Luteolibacter sp. Y139: one gene and its partner. The protein of the gene in region 2 interacts with the protein of the main gene of each other region in a pairwise test. Links are inferred from orthologs where the notes say so. Each region holds a gene or a part of one and is shown on either strand. Other genes may lie near its edges. The genes, in order: ftsH and hflK.

Evidence for each region.
Region 1: the proteins of hflK (region 2) and ftsH interact in binary tests that used the Escherichia coli proteins (3 or more experiments, as listed by UniProt). The link is inferred for Luteolibacter sp. Y139 from one-to-one orthologs.

What each region holds. Positions count from the first base shown.
Region 1 is NZ_JBBUKT010000008.1:333,737-336,985, reverse strand. What follows is about bases 170-3,097. They hold ftsH (ATP-dependent zinc metalloprotease FtsH), read right to left. Parts: upstream 2,768-3,097; coding sequence 572-2,767; downstream 170-571. Other genes in these bases: WKV53_RS20140 (ATP-binding cassette domain-containing protein), read left to right, coding at 3,073-3,097. In the rest of the region: more of WKV53_RS20140, read left to right, coding at 3,098-3,249. UniProt on the Escherichia coli protein: Acts as a processive, ATP-dependent zinc metallopeptidase for both cytoplasmic and membrane proteins. Plays a role in the quality control of integral membrane proteins.
Region 2 is NZ_JBBUKT010000011.1:188,238-191,341, forward strand. What follows is about bases 58-2,840. They hold hflK (FtsH protease activity modulator HflK), read right to left. Parts: upstream 2,053-2,840; coding sequence 1,063-2,052; downstream 58-1,062. Other genes in these bases: hflC (protease modulator HflC), read right to left, coding at 65-1,051; WKV53_RS23315 (AAA family ATPase), read right to left, coding at 2,141-2,840. Also shown: more of WKV53_RS23315, read right to left, coding at 2,841-3,088; WKV53_RS23320 (nuclear transport factor 2 family protein), read right to left, coding at 3,085-3,104.

The DNA of each region.
Region 1 (3,249 bases), on a different replicon or contig from region 2:
GAGGTCGTCGCGATGCTGGGAGTGAGCGACGAGATGAAGGGGAGGCTGGCGGGGTATTCGGGCTCTTCCCCGCATGAGGCGTCCCGTTGGGACGCTGATCTGGAGGGCAAGTGTCCCGGCACTTTGGTGCCGGGCTTTTATGAATCGTCCCGTTGGGACGGAGAGGGATGGGGCGTTCCTCTGGGGATGAGGAGCTGCGACAAGGGATGGACTAGGGGACAGGAGTGTCCCCTCTCCTCAGGGGCGGGACTTTTTGGCGGGCCATGAGGGACCGTTCGGCCGGTCTGGAGACCAGCGCTCTCGGCGGTGGCTTGGTGGATTGAGGCCGTGGGGACCGTTCGGCCGGCCTGGAGACCGGCGCTCCCGGGGGGGCTTGGTGGGTTGAGGCCGTGGGGACCTATTCGGGCGGGATGAATCCCGCGCTCCCAGTGGGCTTGGGGTGCGGATGTCCCCTGCCCTTTGCGCCTTTGGTGGCTCGAACGCGCTGTTCCCGGCGCCCGGTGGAAAGGAAAAGCGCGGTGTGGACGATCCACACCGCGCTTTGGGAATTTCAGATTTCGCCGTTCGGCGGTCAGGCCGGGGCGCCTACGACTTCGCCGGGGAGAGGGCCGCCGTCGTCGGGCTTGTCCTCGGTGGGCTTGGCGGCGGGCTTCTTGCGGAATTCGTCAGGGACCGGTGGTGGCTTGGGCGCGCTGGGCGGATTCTTCATCTCGCCGGTCTCGATGAGGTCGCGGATGTGGGATGCGTCCAGCGTCTCGTATTCAAGCAGAGCATTGGCGATGAGCTCCACCTTGTCCTTGTTGGTGGTGAGGACCTCGGTGGCGTGATCGTAGGCTTCGTCGATGAAGCGCTTGATCTCGGCATCGATGACGCGGGCGGTGTCCTCGGAGTAGTTCCGGCTGCGCGAGACATCGCGGGCGAGGAAGACCGGGTTGTCACCGTCGCCGTATTCGATCATGCCGAGCTTGTCGCTCATGCCCCACTCGCAGACCATGTGGCGTGCGAGGGAGGTGGCCTGACGGATGTCGCCGGAAGCACCGTTCGAGACGTCGCCCGTGATGAAGGACTCCGCAATGCGGCCGCCCATGGTCATCACGAGGTTGGCGAGGGCTTCCTTGCGCTGGGTGGAGTATTTATCGCCGTCCGGCAGATACATGGTGGCGCCGAGATACGGGCCACGCGGGATGATGGTCACCTTGTGCAGCGGGTGCGTGTGCGGCAGCACCATATTCAGGTAGGCGTGGCCGGCCTCGTGCCAGGCGGTGCCGGTCTTTTCCTTGTCCGACATGGCGAGGCTGCGGCGTTCGCGGCCCCAGCGGACCTTGTCGCGGGCTTCTTCCATCTCGGCGATGGTGACGGCGGAGAGTCCGCGGCGGGCGGCAAGAAGAGCCGCCTCGTTGATCAGGTTGGCGAGTTCCGCACCGGAGAAGCCGGGGGTGCCGCGGGCGATGATCCCGAGGTCGGTTCCGGGGGCCAGCTTGATCTTCTTCACGTGGACGCGGAGGATTTCCTCGCGGCCATTCACGTCTGGAAGGGACACGGTGACCTGGCGGTCGAAACGACCGGGGCGCAGCAGCGCGGGGTCGAGGACGTCCGGGCGGTTGGTGGCGGCGATGATGATGACGCCCTCCTGGGTGTCGAAGCCGTCCATTTCCACGAGGAGCTGGTTGAGCGTCTGCTCGCGCTCATCGTGACCGCCGCCCATGCCGTGACCGCGGTGGCGGCCGACAGCGTCGATTTCGTCGATGAAGATCAAGCAAGGAGCGTGCTTCTTGCCCTGCTCGAACATGTCGCGGACGCGGGAAGCACCCACACCGACGAACATTTCGACGAAGTCAGAACCGGAGATCGAGAAGAACGGGACGTCCGCCTCGCCGGCGATGGCGCGGGCGAGCAGGGTCTTGCCGGTGCCCGGAGGGCCGACCATGAGGACGCCCTTCGGGATCGAGCCGCCGAGCTTCTGGAATTTGCGGGGATCGCGGAGGAAATCGACGATTTCCCAGAGCTCTTCCTTGGCTTCCTGAATGCCGGCCACGTCCTTGAAGGTGACCTTGTTATGATCGCGTGTGAGCAGCCGGGCCTTGGACTTGCCAAAGGACATCGCGCCACGGCCGGCGGCTTTCATCTGCTGGCGGAACAGGAAGAACAGCAGCAGCACGATCAGCAGGACCGGCAGGAAGGTGAAGATGGCGCTCTTGAGGAAGTCGTTGTTAGCCTCGTAGATGCCGTTGTCATTGAGGAGCTTACCGAGCTCTTCGCCGAGCATCATCACCGGGGCGATCACCTTGAACTGCTTGGGGCCGGCGCCTTTCGGGTCGGCGGGGGCAGCAGGCGTCGGGGGAATCTCGCGATTGGCCACAATCACGGCGAGATTGCCGTCCGGTGAGTAGACGGTGAGCGGGCCCTTGCTATCCAGCGACTTGATCTCGCCGAGCGCGGCGGCTTGGCGGAAACCGGCTTCGGAAAGCTCGACGGTTTCCACGCCGGGGGCTGGAGCGGCTTCGCTGGTCAGGCGGAACGCCACGGACTGGCCGAGAATGGCGGGCACATCCTGAGTGCGGACGGTGGCGCGGATCGGCTTGGTGCCGGGCTCCTCGCCGGGTCCACGCTCGGGCGAATTGCGAAGGTAACCGGTGATGACCGCATTGTAGGCGCTGTCCTGAGTGGTGACCTTCAGCGGGAACTTCGCGTCATCGCGATAGACCAAGCCCTGGTCCCATTTCTCGCGGAATTGCGCGAAGGACAGGGACTGGATGGTCGAGCTCATCCCATTGCTGAAGACAGCAAGGGCCAGGATGAGAAACGCGGCACTAAGGAGAATTGCGAGACGCCAGTTGAATCCAGGCGGGTCGTTCGGTCCGCGCGCGCCAGAACCCTGCGGCGGACGGTTTTGAGACGGGTCAGACATGATTGATGAGGAAATCGCCCTTTTCCGGTCGCCGCAGGCAAACGAGCATCAGCGGGGAAGACAGTGCAGAGGGCGCGACAGGGTAGCGCTATAATCCCGAAAGAAAACCCAATTTTTTCCGGCGCTCTTGCCGGTGCGGCAAGGGTTTGCCATGGATGGCGCGGATGGATCACGACACGGCTCCCGATGAGGCCCCGGAACCGCGGAAGGGTCCGGTGCACCAGACGTGGTGGGCGAAGCGCCGGGTGGCCAAAAACAACGCCTCGCGGGTGCTCGGTTTGCTGGTGGATGCGTTCGCGGGATTCGCCACGATCGACGGCCAGCTGGATGCCGATGAAGCG
Region 2 (3,104 bases):
CATGCCACGGAAGGAACATCCCTACTGTAACTTGCGTGTAAAAACGAACGGGAAGCAGGAACGATCATTCCTGTTTCTTCGGCTCCAAGTTCTTCAGCAGGCGGAACAGGTCGCTGTTCGTGGTGAAGATCGCGGTGGTGTCCTTGGAGAGGGTGCTTTGGTAGGTCTCCAAGGTCTTCATGAACTGATAGAAATCGGCGGCCGCGGGGCTGGTGTTGTAGGCGGCGGCGTAGATGCCGGTGGCTTCGGCGTCGGCCTTGCCGCGGACTTCTTGTTCCGTGCGGTAGGCTTCGGATTCGATCTGTTGGAGATCGCGCTCCTTGCGGCCGAGGATTTTGGCGGCTTCACCAGCACCTTCGGAGCGGAAGCGGTCGGCGATCTGCTTTCGCTCGGAAGCCATACGGGCGTAGATCTTTTCCACGACGCCCGCCTTGTAGTTGATGCGCTTGAACTGGATGTCGATGAGTTCGATGCCCCAGGACTTCACCTTCGGTGCGGCGGACTTGAGGATCTGGTCGTCGAGGGCGCTGCGGCCATCGCGGATGGGAGGAAGCACGCCGAGATTCGAGTCGGCGGCGGTCAGTGCTTCATCGCGCTGGGGTTGGCGCGTCTTGTCGGTGCGAATGACTTCGATGAGGTCATGGGAGGCGATCACGGCACGGGTCTCGCTGCCGATGATGTCATCGAGCCGCGAGAGCGCGCTGCGTTCGTCGCGAAGCTTCTCGAAGTAGAGCTTGGGATCGGAGATGCGCCAGCGGGCGAAGTTGTCGACGGAGATGTAGAGCTTGTCGCGGGTGGGCATTTCGGTCGATGGGCCGTCCCATTCGAGGATGCGCTTCTCGATGCGATTGACATCCTGGATGAAGGGCTTCTTGAAATGCAGGCCGGCTTCGTTTTTCGCCGGGTCGGCATTGATCGGCGCGCCGACGGGCTTGCCGAATTCGGTGACGAAGATCTGTTCGGTTTCGCTGACGGTGTACATGCTGCCGCTGAGGAGCAAGTAGGTGAAGACGACGCCGGCGATGCCGAGGATGAGGATGGGGCGTTTCATGGCGTGCGATTTCAGCGGGCCGGGGCGACGCCTTGGTTGAGGTTCATGAGCGGGAGGAATTGCTTGGCGTCCTCGTCGATGATCACCTTGTTGCCGAGTTTCGGGAGCACTTCGCTCATCGTTTCAAGATAGAGGCGTTGCTTGGTGATGGCAGGCGCCTTGTCGTATTGAAGAAGGAGCTGTTGGAAGCGGGCAACGTCGCCCTGGGCTTCATTGATGCGGCGGACGGCGTAGCCCTCGGCGCCGGAGATGCGCTGCTGGGCCATGCCGCGGGCCTTCGGGATGACCTGGTTGTACTGGCCGTTGGCTTCGTTGATCATCTGCTCGCGCTCCTGTTGGGCGCGGTTCACGTCCTCGAAGGAATGCTGCACCTCGGCGGGCGGGTTGACGTTCTTGAGCTGGATCTGCTCGACACGCAGGCCCATGTCGATGTGCTCGACGTGCTTCTGGAGCTTCACCAAGGCCTCGGTCTCGATTTCGGTGCGGCCGATGGTCAGCACTTCATCGACGGTGCGGTCGCCGACCACTTCACGCATGGTGCTTTCGGTGAGGTCGCGCAGGGTCGGTCCCGGGTCGCGGACCTTGAAGAGATATTTCTCCGGATCAGAGATGCCGTATTGGACGATCCACTCCACCTGGGCGGCATTGAGGTCGCCGGTGACCATGTCGCGCTCAAGCAGGGGATCCTCGCTGCGTTGATCGCGGCTCGTCGCTCCGGGGGTATTGAAGCCGAACTCGAGTTTCAATTGCCGGCGGATGGGCACGACGGTCGCGGTATCGACGCCGAAGGGGATCTTGAAATGCAGGCCGGGCTCGGCGACGTGCTGGAATTTCCCGAAGCGTTGTACTACCGCCACCGATTCCGGGCTCACCGTGTAGAAGGAGGAGAAGATCCCGGTGAGCAGCAGAATCCCGACCGGGACAATGAAGGCGATCCACAGGAAAAGGCCAAGACGAGGCTTGGGAAAGCGGACCGAGGAAAGGGGAGGAGGGCCGGGCATGGGATTGGGGAAAGCGGTTGCACTCCCATATGGCCCCAACTGGCCGCCGGAATCGACTGGAATCTCGGGCTTACTTTCCTCCCGGGTCTTACACCGGCACTGGCACCTCTTCCAAGATATCGGCCACGACCTGGCGGCCGGTCACGCCGGAGAGCTTGGCTTCCGGGGCGATGACCATGCGGTGGGCGATGACGTCGGCGGCGACGGTCTGGATGGTTTCCGGCACGACGAATTCGCGGCCTTCGAAGAGGGACAGGGCCTGCGCCATCTTCATGAGGGCGATCGAGGCGCGCGGGCTGGCGGCGAGCTGAACATCATCGCGACCGCGGGTGGCGGAAACGATGTCGACGATGTAGCCGCGCAGTTCATCGCTGATGCGCACGGTGCGGGTGGTCTCTAACAGATTCACGAGATCATTGCGATTGATCACGGGGTCGAGGCGATCGACGGGATGGGTGTCGATCTGGTCGGCGAGGATGGCGCGCTCTTCTTCCGGGGTGACGTATCCGAGGCGGCTCTGCACCATGAATCGGTCCATCTGGGCTTCCGGCAGCGGATAGGTGCCGCGGAACTCGACCGGGTTCTGGGTGGCGATGACGAAGAAGAGGCCATTGAGGTCATGTCGCTCACCATCGATCGTGGCCTGACGCTCGGCCATCGCTTCTAACAGTGCCGACTGGGTGCGTGGCGAGGCGCGATTGATTTCATCCGCGAGCAAGATGTCCGCGAAGACCGGGCCGGGCCGGAAGCGGAACTCCTGGGTGCGGGGATCGAAGATCGAGACGCCGAGAATATCGCCGGGGAGAAGGTCGGGCGTGAATTGCACGCGCTTGAAGCCGGCACCATCCACCGCGCGGGCGATGGCCTTCGCGAGCGTGGTCTTACCGGTGCCGGGCACGTCTTCGACAAGCACGTGGCCACCGGCAGCGAGGCTAGCGAGGATATTGCGCAGGGCGGCGTCCTGGCCGCGCACCACGGTGCGGACGGCATCTTCAAGGAGGCGGGCGGTTTGGCGGGCGGAGGTGAGATCGCTCATTCTTTGGGTGTCTGGC